DNA from 3 places in the Streptomyces sp. NPDC097619 genome. Region 2 is predicted to be linked to each of the others. Evidence: riboswitches for the same ligand, from Rfam matches in the RefSeq annotation. Region 2 holds a riboswitch; each other region holds the start of a gene.

Region 1 (5,426 bases), on a different contig from region 2:
CCGGCCGGCACCCCCTGGGGCTGCCCCGGGAGCGCGTCCACCGCATGTAGGGCGCCGGCGGCCCGGGAACCGGAAGGCCACGGGGCCGGGGTGCCGTGCGGGCATGGGCGCCACCGCCACCCCCCGGGCACCAGGTGTGGTGCTCGGAGCCATGGGCAGGGCACGGGGGCGTGCCTAACGTTCCCGCCATGACGAACCACAACCGGCCGGAGCCGATCGGCCGCACCGCCCTGGTCACCGGCGGGGGCAGCGGCATCGGGCTGGCCTGCGCCCGCGCCCTGGCCGCCGCCGGGGCCACCGTGCACATCGTCGACCGCAACGCCGTCGCGGCGAAGGAGGCCGCCGCGGAGACCGGGGGTCACGCCCACGTCGTGGACCTCGCCGATCCGACGGCCGTGGCCGGACTGCCCGCCGCCGTGGACATCCTCGTCAACAGTGCCGGGCTCCAACACGTGGCCCCCGTCGAGGAGTTCCCACCGGAGCGGTTCGAGCTGATCCAGCGGGTGATGGTGACGGCCCCGTTCCTGCTGGTGCGGCACTGCCTGCCGCACATGTACGCCCGGGGCTGGGGGCGGGTGGTGAACATCTCCAGTGTGCACGGGCTGCGGGCCAGCCCCTACAAGTCGGCCTACGTGGCGGCCAAGCACGGGCTGGAGGGGCTCAGCAAGGTGGTGGCCCTCGAAGGCGCCGCGCACGGGGTGACCAGCAACTGCGTCAGCCCCGGATACGTGCGCACGCCCCTGGTGGAGGGTCAGATCGCCGCGCAGGCGGCCGTGCACGGCATTCCCCCCGACCGGGTCGCGGCCGAGGTGCTGCTGGACCGGACGGCCATCAAGCGGCTGATCGAACCGGAGGAGGTGGCCGCCGTCGCGCTGTGGCTGTGCGGCCCCGACACCGGCTTCCTCTCGGGAGCCTCGATACCGGTGGACGGGGGCTGGACCGCCCGCTGACCGGGCCCGCTCCCCCACGCGGCCGCACCCCGGCCCGTACGGCGCCCCGTCCTCCGCCCGCGCGGAGGGCGGGGCGCCGTCCATCCGTCGGGCGGTCGGGCGGGGCACCGGGGCGGCCGGTCGGTCATCGGACGGTCTGCGCGACGCGGCTCACGCCGGGCGGCCCTGGACTTACTAGGACGTCCAACTATATGTTCGTGGCACAAGGTCCGCGGTGCAGGGAAGCCGGTGTGAATCCGGCACGGTCCCGCCACTGTGACCGGGGAGTGTGCCGCCGTCCCCACGCCACTGGCGAAGTCTGCCGGGAAGGCGGGCGGCACGCGGGGATCCGGGAGTCAGGATACCGGCCGCGGAACGTTCCGTGTTGTCCACGAGGATGGAGCAGACACGCATGGCACCGGTCCGTACCCACGACCCTGGTGATCCGGCGAAGCGAACGACGGCGCCCCGCGCGTCCGCGTAGCTCCGCGACGGCCTGGCGCTCCGCCGCCGCCGTCGCTGTCCCACGGCCCGCCCCCGCGCACCCACCCACCCGGTGCGGGCGCCGGTGTGCCGTGCCATCCCCGGATCCGACCTGACGAGAGAGCAGGCAACCATGGTCCGTGAACTCACCCACTTCATCGGCGGAAAGCACACCACCGGCACCTCCGGGCTGTTCGCCGACGTCCACGACCCCAACACCGGCGCCGTCCAGGCCCGCGTCCCGCTGGCCGGACGCGCCGACACCGAGGCCGCCATCGCCGACGCCGAGGCGGCGCAGGTCGACTGGGCGCGCTGGAACCCGCAGCGGCGGGCCCGCGTGCTGCTGCGCTTCCTCCAGCTCGTCGAGGGCGAGCGCGAGGCGCTGGCCCGACTGCTGTCCGCCGAGCACGGCAAGACCGTGGCCGACGCCCACGGCGATCTCCAACGCGGCCTGGAGGTGGTGGAGTTCGCGGCGGGGATCCCGCACCTGCTGAAGGGGGAGTTCACCGACAACGCCGGTACCGGCATCGACGTGCACTCCCTGCGCAGCCCCCTCGGGGTGGTCGCGGGCATCACCCCCTTCAACTTCCCCGCGATGATCCCGCTCTGGCAGGCGGCCCCCGCCCTGGCCTGCGGGAACTCCTTCATCCTCAAGCCCTCCGAACGGGACCCGTCGGTGCCGCTGCGGCTCGCGGAGCTCTTCCTCGAAGCGGGGCTGCCGCCGGGCGTGCTCAACGTGGTCAACGGCGGCAAGGAGGCCGTGGACACCCTGCTGGAGGACCCCCGGGTCCAGGCCCTCGGATTCGTCGGCTCCACGCCGATCGCCGCGCACATCTACGCCACCGCCGCCGCGCACGGCAAGCGCGCCCAGTGCTTCGGCGGCGCCAAGAACCACATGATCGTGATGCCGGACGCCGATCTCGACCAGGCCGTGGACGCCCTCCTCGGCGCCGGATACGGCTCTGCGGGGGAACGCTGCATGGCCATCTCGGTGGCCGTGCCCGTCGGGGAGGAGACCGCCGACCGGCTGGTCGCCGCCCTCAAGGAACGGATCGCCGGCCTGCGGATCGGCCGCTCCGACGACCCCGAGGCCGACTTCGGCCCCCTGGTGAGCCGGGACGCCCTGGACCGGGTCCGCCGCTACGTGGACATCGGCGTCGGCGAGGGTGCCGAACTCGTCGTGGACGGACGGGACTTCTCCCTGCCCGGACACGAGAACGGGTACTTCACCGGAGCCACCCTCTTCGACCGGGTCTCCTCCCGCATGCGCGTCTACCGCGAGGAGATCTTCGGCCCCGTGCTGTGCGTGGTACGGGCCGCGAACTTCGAGGAGGCGCTGCGGCTGCCCAGCGAGCACCCCTTCGGCAACGGCGTGGCGATCTTCACCCGGGACGGGGACACCGCCCGCGAGTTCACCCGGCGCGTCAACACCGGCATGGTCGGCGTGAACGTGCCCATCCCGGTGCCGGTGGCCTACCACACCTTCGGCGGCTGGAAGCGGTCCGGTTTCGGCGACCTGAACCAGCACGGCCCGGACTCGGTGCGCTTCTACACCCGGACCAAGACCGTCACCACGCGCTGGCCCTCCGGGGTCAAGGAGGGCGCGTCCTTCACGATCCCCACGATGGGATGAGCGCCGTGAGCAGCACCCTCACCGAGGACCAGCTCGCCCTCGCCGAGGTCACCCTCGACTTCGCACAGGAGCGGTTGGCCCCCTACGCCGTCACCTGGGACCGCACCAAGCACTTCCCCGTGGACACCCTCCGGGAGGCGGCCGCGCTCGGGCTCGGCGGCGTGTACGTCCGCGAGGAACACGGCGGTTCCGGGCTGTCCCGGACCGACGGCGTGCTCGTCTTCGAGACCCTGGCCACCGGCTGCCCCTCCATCGCGGCCTACCTCTCCATCCACAACATGGTCGGCTGGATGATCGACCGCTACGGAGACCGGTCCCAGCGCGCCCGCTGGCTGCCCGGCCTCTGCTCCGCCGCCACGCTGGCCAGCTACTGCCTGACCGAACCGGGGGCCGGCTCCGACGCGGCGGCCCTGCGCACCCGGGCCGTCCGCGAGGGCGACCACTACGTCCTGACCGGGGTGAAGCAGTTCATCTCGGGGGCCGGGGCGGCGGGCGTCTACCTGGTGATGGCCCGCACCGGCCAGGACGGTCCCGACGGCATCTCCGCCTTCGTGGTCGAACGCGAGGACCCCGGGGTCTCCTTCGGGCCCGACGAGCAGAAGATGGGCTGGAACGCGCAGCCCACCCGCCAGGTCGTCCTCGACGGCGTGCGCGTCCCCGCCGACCGGCGGCTCGGCGCCGAGGGCGACGGCTTCCGCATCGCCATGAACGGCCTCAACGGCGGACGGCTCGGCATCGCCGCCTGCTCCCTCGGCGGAGCCCAGAGCGCCCTGGACCGCAGCCTGTCCTACCTGGCCACCCGGCGCGCCTTCGACCGGCGGCTCCTGGACGCGCAGGCCCTCCAGTTCCGGCTGGCCGACATGGCCACCGAACTCGCGGCGGCCCGCGCCCTCGTACGCCAGGCGGCCGAGGCCATGGACGCCGGCGACCCGATCGCCCCGCGCCTGTGCGCCATGGCCAAGCGGTTCGCCACCGACACCGGGTACGCCGTCGCCGACGCGGCCCTCCAACTCCACGGCGGCTACGGCTACCTCAGCGAGTACGGCATCGAGAAGATCGTCCGCGACCTGAGGGTCCACCAGATCCTGGAAGGGACCAACGAGATCATGCGCGTCATCGTCGCGCGCGGGCTCACGGAGAACCTGCGATGAGCAACGACATCCCCACCGCCCCGGCCGCCGGGGACGAGGAGCACGTCCTCCTGCGCACCGAGGGCCGCGCCGCGTACCTCACCCTCGATCGCCCCCGGGCCCTCAACGCCCTCACCCACCCCATGGTGCTGCGCCTCGAACGGGCCCTGCGGGCCTGGGCCGAGGATCCGGCCGTCGAGGTGGTCGTCCTGTCCGGGGCGGGCGAACGGGGGCTGTGCGCGGGCGGCGACATCCGTGCCATCCACGCCGACGCCCGTGCGGGCGGCACCGCCTCGGCCGCCTTCTGGCGGGACGAGTACCGGCTCAACGCCCTCATCGCCCGCTACCCCAAGCCGTACGTCGCCCTGATGGACGGCATCGTCATGGGCGGCGGCGTGGGCGTGTCCGCCCACGGCAGCGTCCGCGTGGTCACCGAACGGTCCCGGGTGGCCATGCCCGAGACCGGCATCGGCTTCGTGCCCGACGTGGGCGGCACCTACCTGCTGGCCCTCGCCCCGGGGGAACTCGGCACCCACCTGGCCCTGACGGGCGCCCCGGTGGGCGCCGCCGACGCCCTGTTGTGCGGGCTCGCGGACCACTTCGTGCCGTCCGCGGACCTGCCCGCCCTCGCGGCGGAGCTGGCCGAGTACCCGGTCCGCTCGGTGCTGGAGCGGTACGTCCGGCAGCCGCCGCCGGGCGAGCTGGCCGCCGCCCGCCCGTGGATCGACCACGGATACGCCGGCGACGACGCCGAGGAGATCGTCGACCGGTTGCTGTCCGCCGGGGAACCGGCGGCCAAGGCCGCCGCGGACACCCTGCTCGGCAAGTCCCCCACCGCCGTCAAGGTCACCCTGGAGGCCCTGCGCCGGGCCCGGCGCCTCGGGCCGCTGGAACGCGTCCTGGAGCAGGAGTACCGCGTCTCCTGCGCCGCGCTGGCCTCCCCCGACCTGGTCGAGGGGATCCGCGCCCAGGTCATCGACAAGGACCGCGCCCCGCGCTGGTCCCCGGCCCGCCTGGCGGAGGTCGACGCCGCCGACGTGGACCGCTGGTTCGCCCCGCGCGGCGCGGACGAGCTGCGGCTCGACGCGCCCTCCCCGACCCAGGAGGTCGTCTGGTGAGCAGCACCGTCGCATTCTTCGGACTCGGTCACATGGGCGGTCCCATGGCCGCCAACCTCGTGAAGGCCGGGTACCGGGTCCTGGGCTTCGACCTCGTCCCCGAGCTCGTGACGGCGGCCGTCGCCGCCGGGGT
Region 2 (5,426 bases):
GCGGTGAACGGAAAGGGCGTACTCAAGACTTCCTCACTCCTTCGAGCGGAACGGCGGTACGGGACCGGCCGGCGGGGACCGCGGCGGCCGGGCGGTGCGGGACGGAGGGCCCGGTCACGGCGCCCCCGGCGGTACGAACGGCAGCCCCGCCGGGGCGCCGTCCTCGATCAGCCGCAGCAGGGCGGCGGTGTCGGCGTGTTCCTCGATCAGGTCGCCGAGGGCGTCGAGCTGTTCCTCGCGCAGGGTGCCGAAGGAGGTGTCGGGGGCGGGCACGAAGCGGCGGCCGGCGGCCCGGGCCACCTCGGTGAGGAAGGCGCGGCGGAAGCCGTCCGACTCCAGCGAGCCGTGCCAGTGGGTGCCCCACACCTCGCCGACCCGGCAGCCGTCGAGGAAGGGGTCGCCGCCGAGGACGTCGGCGACCCCGTGGTGGATCTCGTACCCCTCGACGGTCTCGCCGAGGGCCGAACCGACGGGCCGGGCCAGGGTCTTCTCGGGGTGGAACCGGACCCGCACCGGAAGGAGCCCCAGGCCCGCCACGGTGCCCGCCCGGGATTCCACCTCGTCCTCGATGCGTTCGCCGAGGAGCTGGAAGCCGCCGCAGATCCCGAGGACGGGGCGGCCCTCGGCGGCCCGCCGCGCCAGGGCCGCCGCGAGGCCGCGCTCGCGCAGCCACTCCAGGGCCTTCACGGTGCCCCGGGTGCCGGGGACCACCGCCAGGTCGGCGTCGGCCAGCTCCTCGGGCCGGTCCACGAACCGCACGATCACGCCGGGTTCGGCGGCCAGCGCGTCCACGTCGGTGAAGTTGGACATCAGGGGGACCGCGCACACCGCGACCCGCAGCACGTCCTCGCCGACGGGCGGGGCGACGACGGACTCGCGGACCGTGCCGCGCATCGAGACGCGCAGTCCGTCCTCCTCGTCGATGCCGAGCCCGTGCCGGTACGGCAGCACCCCGAAGGTGGCCCGGCCGGTCAGCGAGCGCAGCATCTCCAGGCCGGGCTCCAGCAGGGACACGTCCCCGCGGAACTTGTTCACCAGGTAGCCCGCGACGAGGGCCTGGTCCCGCTCGGAGAGGAGGGCGGTGGTGCCGAAGAAGGAGGCGAAGACGCCGCCCCGGTCGATGTCGCCGACCACGACCACGGGGAAGTCCGCGGCCCGCGCGATGCCCATGTTCACGATGTCGGTGCGGCGCAGGTTGATCTCGGCGGGGCTGCCCGCGCCCTCGCAGATCACTGCGTCGTACTCGCCCCGCAGCCGCTCCAGGCAGTCCGTCACCACGCCGAGCAGCTGTTCCTGGCGGCCGCCGTGGTAGCCGCGGGCGCTCATCTCGCCGACGGGCTTCCCCAGCAGCACCACCTGGCTGCTGCGGTCGCTGCCGGGCTTGAGCAGGACCGGGTTCATCAGCGCGGTGGGCTCCACCCGGGCGGCCTGCGCCTGCATGGCCTGGGCCCGGCCGATCTCGGCGCCCTCGCGGGTCACGAAGGAGTTCAGGGACATGTTCTGCGCCTTGAACGGCGCGACCTTCACACCCCGGCGGACCAGCCAGCGGCAGATCCCGGCCGTGACCACGCTCTTGCCCGCGTCGGAGGTCGTCCCGGCGACCAGCAGGCCGCCGCCCCGTCGGGTGCCGCTCATCGGAGTCCCTTCCCTGCCCGGGCGGCGAGCGCCCCGGAGACGAGGGTCCGGCCCGCCGCGCAGGCGCCCAGCGCGAGCCAGGTCACCTGTCGGGAGAGCCGTACCGCCCGTGCGATGTCGGCGGTGCCGGCCGGGCGGCCCGCACCGTTGAGCACCGGCCGGTGTTCGGTCCGGCCGGCGTAGGAGAGCGTGCCGCCCATCCGGACGCCCAGGGCGCCCGCGAAGGCGGCTTCCACGGGTCCGGCGTTGGGGCTGGGGTGCGCGCCGGCGTCGGCCTTCCAGGCCCGGGCCGCCCCCCGGCGGTCCGGGCCGGCGAGCACGGCGGCGGCGGCCGTCAGCCGGGCCCCCGGCCAGCCGGCCACGTCGTCGAGGCGGGCGGAGGCCCAGCCGTAGCGCAGGTGGCGGGGGGAACGGTGGCCGACCATGGCGTCGAGGGTGTTCACGGCGCGGAAGGCGAGCAGGCCGGGCACTCCGCCGACGGCCCCCCACACCAGGGCGCCGACGACGGCGTCGGAGGTGTTCTCGGCCACGGACTCCACCACCGCGCGGGCGATCTGCCGCGCGTCCAGGGAGTGCGGGTCGCGGCCGCACAGGTGGGGCAGCCGGGCCCGGGCGGCGGCGATGTCCCCGGAGTCCAGGGCGGCGCCGATGGCGCGGGCCTCGCGGCCCAGGGAGGTGCCGCCCACGACGGCCCAGGTGGCGGCGGCGGTCAGGGCGATCCGCAGCGGGGCGGGGCCCCGGCGGACGGCCGCGGCGGCCAGTGCCCCCACGGCGGCGGCGCCGCCCACGCAGACCGCGGTGTGCAGGACCCCGCGGGCGCGTTGGGTATCGGGGCGGGCGGTCCACAGGGAGCGCTCGACGGCGGCGGCGGCCCGTCCGAAGGCGGCGACGGGGTGTCCGCGGCGCGGATCCCCGAGGATCCGGTCGGCGACCAGCCCGGCCGCCGCGCCGTACGCGAACACGCGGTCGGCACGCATGGCAGGTATGTCCTCACTCAGGGTCCGCGCCCTGGTTCGACGTGACCGGCGGTGAGAGTCTCCTGGCTCCCGGATCGGCGCTTCCCCCGGCCTTCCCGCCCCGGAGGGCCGTGACGCACGGTGGGGGAGAGCTCCCCGGTGACAGTGGCGGGACCGCGCCGGATTCGCACCGGACTTCCTCTCCTGCCGCCGCTATGGCCCGGGCAGTCCACCACGCACCGAGACGGCCCGTCAACTCGCCGTTGACCTGCGACGGGACAGTGTGCGCAGCCCCACACCGGGACGCGGGCCCCGGCTCGCCGGGCCGCCGTCCCGGGGCCCGGGTACGCGAAAGCTCCCCCGGGCGGTCGGCCCGGGGGAGCTTTCGGGGTCGTCAGGCGACGATCAGGTAGATGCCGTACGACACGGCCGCCGCGCAGAGCGCGAAGGCTCCGTAGGCGGCGCCGCGGGCCAGGGTGGCGCTGCCGCCCTGCTCGGTCGCGGCCTCGTGCTTGGAGAGGCCGACGAGGCCGAGGACGAAGAGGGTGACCAGGACCACGGTGGCCGTGAGGCTGACTCCGAAGACGGAGCCGAGGGCTGCCCAATCGATCTTCATGCTGCTGATCCTCTGTTCTGGTGCGGCGGTCAGACCGTGGCGGCCGGGGCCGCCGGAGCCGCGGGGTCCTGGTGCGGGGCCGGGATGGTGGCCTTGAGCTCCTCGTCGGAGACCGCGGCGGTGGTGCCGGCCGGGGGCGGGGTGACCGCCGCGATGGCCGTGGTGACCACGCCGGGAGCCTCGTCCGTGTCGGTCGCGTTCACGTTGTTGTGGTCGACGACCTCACGGCGGGAGATCTTCCAGATGGCGAAGCAGGAGCCCACGAGGAAGACGGTCACGGCGGCGATGCCGATGTCACCGGTCCGCATGACCAGCTCGGCGAGGGCCGAGACCAGGGCGGCGGCGGGCAGGGTCAGACCCCACGCGGCGAACATCCGGGTGGCGGTGGACCAGCGGACCACACCGCCCTTGCGGCCGAGGCCGGCACCCATCACGGCGCCGGAGCAGGCGTGCGTGGTGGAGAGGGAGAAGCCCAGGTGGGAGGAGGCCAGGATGACGCTCGCGGCCGAGGTCTGGGCCGCGAAGCCCTGCTGCGGCTGGAGGTCCGTCAGGCCCTTGCCCATGGTGCGGATGATGCGCCAGCCACCGAGGTAGGTGCCCAGGGCGATGGCCACACCGGCCGAGACGATGACCCACACCGGCGGGTTGGCGTCCGGGTGCAGGGCGCCACCGGCGACCAGGGCCAGGGTGATGATGCCCATGGTCTTCTGCGCGTCGTTGGTGCCGTGCGCGAGGGAGACCAGACCGGCCGAGGCGATCTGACCGGCGCGGTAGCCCTTGGCGGAGGTCTTCTCGCCGACCTTCCCGCCGAGCTTGTACGTCATCTTCGCCGCCAGCATCGAGGCGATGCCCGCCACGAGCGGGGCCGCGATGGCCGGGATCAGGACCTTGGTGACCAGGGTGCCGCCGTTGACGGCGCCGAGACCGGCGGACGCGACGGCCGCACCGACCAGGCCGCCCATCAGGGCGTGCGAGGAGCTGGAGGGCAGACCGACCAGCCAGGTGACCAGGTTCCACAGGATCGCGCCGACGAGCGCGGCGTAGATCACTTCGGGCTGGATGCCCTCCTCGTTGACCAGACCCTTGGAGATGGTCCTGGCCACCTCCACGGACAGGAAAGCGCCGACGAGGTTGAGCACGGCGGACATGGCCACCGCCGTCTTGGGCTTGAGAGCGCCAGTCGAGATGGTGGTGGCCATCGCGTTGGCGGTGTCGTGGAAACCGTTCGTGAAGTCGAAGACGAGAGCGGTAACGATCACGATCCCGAGGAGAAGCGTTATGTGCTCCATTTACCCAGGCTTCTGTTTGAGGTCAGTGGCTCGGCGACCGTAGGCAACCTGGGTGAACGGAAGATGAACTGGGTCGGGCGGAGCGGTGTACCGGATCGGAGGCAGTCCCCCCGGTACTGACCGATTCTCTCCTGTTCCTCCGCATTCGTGCAGGTCGGAGGCGGGTAAACGGAATGCAAGCGGAACCTCCGCGACCGGCTCCGCGGGCCTGCGGGCCGCCACCGGCGAGATCCTTGTCACCCTCCCGGGCGCCCACCCGCCCGGCCCCCACCGGCCGGGCCCCGACGATCTCCCCGGTGGCCGCCCCGCCCACCCCGCCCGACACTGGTGCCGTGCGCACCGCTACAGCGACGGCAGCGGCCGTCACCACGCTCCTGGGAGCCGGGGCGGCGGCCGTCGCGGCCGTCGCGGCCGGCCGGTACGCCGGCGACGCCGCCCTGCGGCCCGCCCCCGGCCGCCCCCTCCCCGGCGGCCCCCGGCTCAGCGTCCACGCCGCGGGCGACGGCCACGTCACCCTCACCCGCTCCCTGGCCTCGCTCCGGCCCGGCACCTACGGACTGGACGCCCCCGGCGTGCACGCCGTCGTCGGACCGGTCCTCGACGGCGTCCCGCACGCCCCCGACACCGTGGTCCGCCGGCTGGTCCGGGTCAGCCACGGCCGCCTCGACCCCGGCACCCGGGTCCGCCTCACCCCCCGGCTGTACGTCGGCGACCCCCGCTCCGCCCTCGGGCTCGACCACGCCGACGTGGACGTCCCCGGCGAGCTCGGCCCGCTGCCCGCCTGGTTCCTGCCCGGCGCCCGCACCACCTGGGTGATCGCCGTCCACGGACTCGGCGCCACCCGCGAGCACCCCATGAACCTGATGCCCTTCCTGCACCGACACCGGCTCCCCGTGCTCTCCCTCGCCTACCGCAACGACCTCGGCGCCC
Region 3 (5,426 bases), on a different contig from region 2:
AGGACGCCGAGGGCAACCCGATCAAGGTCCGGGGCACCGGCTACTTCGCCCGCTGCCTCCAGCACGAGACGGACCACCTGTACGGCTACCTGTACATCGACCGCCTCTCCAAGCGCGACCGCAAGGACGCCCTCAAGCAGATGGCCGAGGGCACCCCGCGCTACGAGACCGTCCCCAACGCGTAGGCGCCGCACGGCGCGAGCCCCGTACGGCGCGGGCGTCGTACGGGGCGGGCATGCGGGGCGAAGGGCCCCGCACTGGAGCGCATCCGGTGCGGGGCCCTTCGTCGTACGGACGCGGAGCCGCGACTAGAAGTCCTCGTCGAGGTCCACGGTGCCCTCGACCGCCACCTGGTAGGCGGAGGGACGGCGCTCGAAGAAGTTGGTCAGTTCCTGGACGCCCTGGAGCTCCATGAAGGAGAAGGGGTTCTCCGAGCCGAACACCGGGGCGAAGCCCAGGCGGACCAGCCGCTGGTCGGCCACGCACTGGAGGTACTCGCGCATGGACTCGGTGTTCATGCCGGGCAGGCCGTCGCCGCACAGGTCGCGGCCGAACTGCAGCTCCGCCTCCACGGCCTCCTTCAGCATGTCGGTGACCTGCTGCTGGAGGGCGTCGTCGAAGAGCTCGGGCTCCTCCTTGCGGACGGTGTCCACGACCTCGAACGCGAAGTTCATGTGCATGGTCTCGTCGCGGAACACCCAGTTGGTGCCGGTGGCCAGGCCGTGCAGCAGACCGCGGCTGCGGAACCAGTACACGTAGGCGAAGGCGCCGTAGAAGAACAGGCCCTCGATGCAGGCGGCGAAGCAGATCAGGTTCAGCAGGAAGCGGCGGCGGTCGGAGGCCGACTCCAGCTGGTCGATCTTCTCCACCGAGTCCATCCAGCGGAAGCAGAACTGCGCCTTCTCGCGGATGGAGGGGATGTTCTCCACGGCGTCGAAGGCCGCCGCGCGGTCCTCCGGGTCGGGCAGGTAGGTGTCCAGCAGGGTCAGGTAGAACTGGACGTGCACGGCCTCCTCGAAGAGCTGGCGCGACAGGTACAGGCGCGCCTCCGGGGAGTTGATGTGCTTGTACAGGGTCAGCACGAGGTTGTTCGCCACGATCGAGTCGCCGGTGGCGAAGAACGCGACCAGGCGGCCGATCATGTGCTGCTCGGCCGGGCTCAGCTTGGCCAGGTCCGCCACGTCGGAGTGGAGGTCGACCTCCTCGACCGTCCAGGTGTTCTTGATGGCGTCCCGGTACCGCTCGTAGAAGTCCGGGTAGCGCATCGGGCGCAGGGTCAGCTCGAAGCCGGGGTCGAGCAGGTTCTTCCGGTCGGTGGAGCTCATTACTGGCAGGCCTCGCAGGACTCGGGGTTCTCAAGGGAGCAGGCCAGCGCGTCGGCGTCGACGGCCTGCGGGAGGGGGGTGGCGGAGGCCGGGACGGCGGCCGAGCCGGACGCGGCGCGGGCGATCTTGGTCGCGGGGCGCGAGCGCAGGTAGTACGTGGTCTTCAGGCCCTTCTTCCAGGCGTACGCGTACATCGAGCTGAGCTTGCCGATGGTGGGCGTCTCCAGGAAGAGGTTCAGCGACTGGCTCTGGTCCAGGAACGGGGTCCGGTCCGCCGCCATGTCGATGAGGCCGCGCTGCGGGATCTCCCACGCGGTGCGGTACAGGGTGCGGGTCTCCTCGGGGATCCAGCCGAAGCCCTGGACGGAGCCGGAGGACTCGCGCAGGGCCTCGCGGGTCTGCGCGTCCCACACGCCGAGCTTCTTGAGCTCCTCGACCAGGTAGCCGTTGACCTGGAGGAACTCGCCGCTGAGGGTCTCGCGCTTGAACAGGTTGGACACCTGCGGCTCGATGCACTCGTACACGCCCGCGATGGAGGCGATGGTGGCGGTCGGGGCGATGGCCAGCAGCAGGGAGTTGCGCAGGCCGCCGCCGGCGATCCGGGTGCGCAGGGCGGCCCAGCGCTCCGGCCAGTTCAGGTCCACGCCGTAGTGGTCGGGGTGCAGCACGCCCTGGGCGGTACGGGTCTCCTCCCAGGCGGGGACGGGACCGTGGCGCTCGGCGAGGTCGGCGGAGGCCTCGTAGGCGGCGAGCATGATGCGCTCGGCGATCCGGGTGGAGAGGGCGCGGGCCTCCTCCGAGTCGAAGGGCAGCCGCAGCTTGAAGAAGACGTCCTGGAGGCCCATCGCGCCCAGGCCCACCGGGCGCCACTTGGCGTTGGAGCGGCCGGCCTGCTCGGTCGGGTAGAAGTTGATGTCCACCACGCGGTCGAGGAAGGTCACGGCGGTGCGGACGGTCTCGTCCAGGCGCTCCCAGTCGATGCCGTCGGGGAACTCGGGGGAGACGAAGGCGCCCAGGTTGACGGAGCCGAGGTTGCAGACCGCGGTCTCGCCGTCGTCGGTGACCTCGATGATCTCGGTGCAGAGGTTCGAGGAGTGCACCACGCGGCCGGGCAGCGCGGTCTGGTTGGCGGTGCGGTTGGAGGCGTCCTTGAAGGTCATCCAGCCGTTGCCGGTCTGCGCGAGGGTGCGCATCATGCGGCCGTACAGGTCCCGGGCGGGCATGGTCTTGCGGGCCAGGCCCGCGGCCTCGGCCTTGACGTAGGCGGCGTCGAACTCGGCCCCGTACAGGTCCACCAGCTCGGGGACGTCCGAGGGGGAGAACAGCGACCACTCGGCGTCGGCGTTCACGCGGCGCATGAACTCGTCGGGGATCCAGTGGGCCAGGTTCAGGTTGTGGGTGCGGCGGGCGTCCTCGCCGGTGTTGTCGCGGAGCTCCAGGAACTCCTCGATGTCGGCGTGCCAGGTCTCCAGGTAGACGGCGGCGGCGCCCTTGCGGCGGCCGCCCTGGTTCACGGCGGCCACGGAGGCGTCGAGGGTCTTCAGGAACGGCACGATGCCGTTGGAGTGGCCGTTGGTGCCCCGGATCAGGGAACCGCGGGCGCGGACGCGGGAGTAGGACAGGCCGATGCCGCCGGCGTGCTTGGAGAGGCGGGCCACCTGGTGGTAGCGGCCGTAGATGGAGTCCAGCTCGTCCAGCGGGGAGTCCAGCAGGTAGCAGGAGGACATCTGCGGGTGCCGGGTGCCGGAGTTGAACAGGGTGGGGGAGGAGGGCAGGTAGTCCAGGCGGCTCATCAGCCGGTACAGGGAGGCCACTTCCTCCACCGCGCGCAGGCTGTCGTCCTCGGCGAGGCCGCAGGCCACGCGCAGCATGAAGTGCTGCGGGGTCTCGATGACCTGCCGGGTGATGGGGTGGCGCAGCAGGTAGCGGCTGTGCAGGGTGCGCAGGCCGAAGAAGCCGAAGCGGTCGTCCGCGCCGTCCGCGAGGGCGAGGTCCACCAGGGCGTCCAGGCGGACGGCGTGGGTGCGGACGAACTCGACGGTGCGGTCGGCGATCAGGCCCTCGCGGTGGCCGGTCTCGACGGAGGCGGAGAAGGAGACGGCGCCCTGTCCGGCGGCCTCCTCGGCCACGGCGAGCGTGAGCAGCCGGGCGGCGAGCCGGGAGTACTCCGGGTCCTCGGAGATCAGGCCCGCGGCGGCCTCGGTGGCCAGGCCCCGCAGCTCGGCCTCGTCCGCGTCGGCGCTGCGGCCGCGCAGGGCGGCGGCGGCGACCCGTCCGGGGTCGGTGTCGGGCAGGTCCGCGGTGAGGGCGGTCAGCGTGCGCAGCAGCGCGGCACCGGGTCCCTCGGCGGCGGTCTCGGGCTGGTCGGACGCGGCGCGCGGTGCGGAAGGCGCGATGGTCACGTGGGGGCTCTCCCTGCCTCGGCCCGGTGGCCGCGGCGGAGGGATTGCGAGCGCGCGTGCGGGAAGGGCGACGCGGGGCCGGGACAGGCCGGCCCGTGTCTCCGCACGGCGTCCGCAGGCCCAACCGCGAGGCCCGGACGTGTCGTCTCCCGGATCGGACGACCCGGGCAGGCTGTCGGCAGGTCCTCGGACTCACGATGTACGGATGGGTACATCTCACACCGTTGCGGGACAGTTCCGGATTCTCACCGGATTCCCCTGCGGCGACAGCGAGGGAAAGCATACATGTGGGGGCCCCTTGGTGAGGGACCCCCTAGATGTTGTGTCGCCCGATACGCGGAGTCTTCAACTCCTGTCTCTCCGCACAGGGATTTCCGGTTCCGGACAGGCCGCAGGGCCCCGCTGTGAGACCGGCGGGGCCCTGCGTGCGGGGCTCCTCAGCAGCAGCGGAAGCCCTCGCGCGGGTCGGCTTCCCGGGAGTCCGTACGGGCCCGCTCGAAGGCCCGCCGGGTCATGACCTCCGCCGTCGGGTCGTGGCCGCGGGCGTGGGCCACGTAGCGGTCGTAGGCCGCCTCCCCGGAGAACTCGCGGACGTAGAACCTGATGCGGCCGAGGGCCCGGCGCGCGTCCATCAGGAGACCGGCTCCCGGACCCGGCCGTCGTCGCCGGAGCCGTCCCGGGCGGCAGCGGCGGCCAGCTCGGCCTTCTCCTCCGCGGTCGCGAACAATCCGGCCGGGGCGACGAGCTTCGACTCGGTGTACGGGACCTCGTGGAGGGTGACGGTGGCCGGGCGGCGGACCGCCCGCACGCACACCCGGGCGGCGTCCACCAGGACGACGACGATGAGCACGGCGAAGAGGGCGGAGAGCACGCCGTCCACGGTGGCGTTCGTCACCACGGTGTGCATCTCGTCCATGGTCTTGGCGGGGGCCAGGACCTCGCCGGAGTCGATGCCCTGCTGGAACTTGTCCCGCTGGGCGAAGAAGCCCACCCGCGGGTCCTCGGAGAACACCTTCTGCCAGCTCGCCGTCAGGGTCACGGTGGCGTCCCAGACCAGTGGCACGCCCGTCACCCAGGCCCACTTCAGCCGGCCCGACTTCACCAGCAGCGTGGTGCAGACGGCCAGGGCCACCGCGGCGAGCAGCTGGTTCGCGATCCCGAAGAGCGGGAAGAGCTGGTTGATGCCGCCCAGCGGGTCCTTCACGCCGACCCAGAGGAAGTAGCCCCAGGCGCCGACGACCACGGCGCTGGTGATCCACACGCCCGGCTTCCAGCTGATCTGCTTGAAGGGCTTGATGACGTTGCCCAGGGTGTCCTGGAGCATGAACCGCCCGACCCGGGTGCCCGCGTCGAGGGTGGTGAGGATGAACAGCGCCTCGAACATGATCGCGAAGTGGTACCAGAAGGCCTTCATGGAGGCCCCGCCGAACACCGAGGAGAAGATCTCCGACATGCCGAGCGCGAAGGTGGGCGCGCCGCCGGTACGGGAGAGCAGGCTGGCCTCCTCCACGTCCTTGGCGGCCTGCGCCAGGGCGTCGGGGGAGATGCTGAAGCCGAAATTCGCCACCGCCTGGGAGGCGGACTCCACGGTGGTGCCGACCACGCCCGGCGGGGAGTTCACGGCGAAGAAGAGGCCGGGCTCGATGATGCAGGCGCAGATCACCGCCATCACGGCCACGAAGGACTCGGTCAGCATGGC

Evidence for each region. A riboswitch is a leader RNA that binds a small molecule or an ion and turns the genes downstream of it on or off. The one in region 2 is predicted to bind cobalamin.
Region 1: another riboswitch for cobalamin. It lies ahead of ABTZ17_RS15320 (CoA-acylating methylmalonate-semialdehyde dehydrogenase); the one in region 2 lies ahead of ABTZ17_RS10155 (cobalamin biosynthesis protein).
Region 3: another riboswitch for cobalamin. It lies ahead of ABTZ17_RS06500 (ribonucleoside-diphosphate reductase subunit alpha); the one in region 2 lies ahead of ABTZ17_RS10155 (cobalamin biosynthesis protein).

Annotation. Positions count from the first base shown of each region.
Region 1 covers NZ_JBEOSD010000045.1:45,134-50,559, forward strand. Annotated here, with positions in the region: gene ABTZ17_RS15310 (hypothetical protein) at 1-50, shown strand, start outside; gene ABTZ17_RS15315 (3-hydroxybutyrate dehydrogenase) at 189-950, shown strand; cobalamin riboswitch at 1,146-1,316, shown strand; gene ABTZ17_RS15320 (CoA-acylating methylmalonate-semialdehyde dehydrogenase) at 1,546-3,045, shown strand; gene ABTZ17_RS15325 (acyl-CoA dehydrogenase family protein) at 3,042-4,196, shown strand; gene ABTZ17_RS15330 (enoyl-CoA hydratase/isomerase family protein) at 4,193-5,293, shown strand; gene mmsB (3-hydroxyisobutyrate dehydrogenase) at 5,290-5,426, shown strand, end outside.
Region 2 covers NZ_JBEOSD010000025.1:58,462-63,887, reverse strand. Annotated here, with positions in the region: gene ABTZ17_RS10165 (putative cobaltochelatase) at 1-26, opposite strand, end outside; gene ABTZ17_RS10160 (cobyric acid synthase) at 115-1,635, opposite strand; gene ABTZ17_RS10155 (cobalamin biosynthesis protein) at 1,632-2,612, opposite strand; cobalamin riboswitch at 2,669-2,792, opposite strand; gene ABTZ17_RS10150 (hypothetical protein) at 2,986-3,207, opposite strand; gene ABTZ17_RS10145 (inorganic phosphate transporter) at 3,237-4,496, opposite strand; gene ABTZ17_RS10140 (alpha/beta hydrolase) at 4,829-5,426, shown strand, end outside.
Region 3 covers NZ_JBEOSD010000015.1:2,942-8,367, forward strand. Annotated here, with positions in the region: gene def (peptide deformylase) at 1-185, shown strand, start outside; gene ABTZ17_RS06495 (ribonucleotide-diphosphate reductase subunit beta) at 309-1,325, opposite strand; gene ABTZ17_RS06500 (ribonucleoside-diphosphate reductase subunit alpha) at 1,325-3,727, opposite strand; cobalamin riboswitch at 3,888-4,010, opposite strand; gene ABTZ17_RS06505 (YbdD/YjiX family protein) at 4,165-4,359, opposite strand; gene ABTZ17_RS06510 (carbon starvation CstA family protein) at 4,359-5,426, opposite strand, start outside.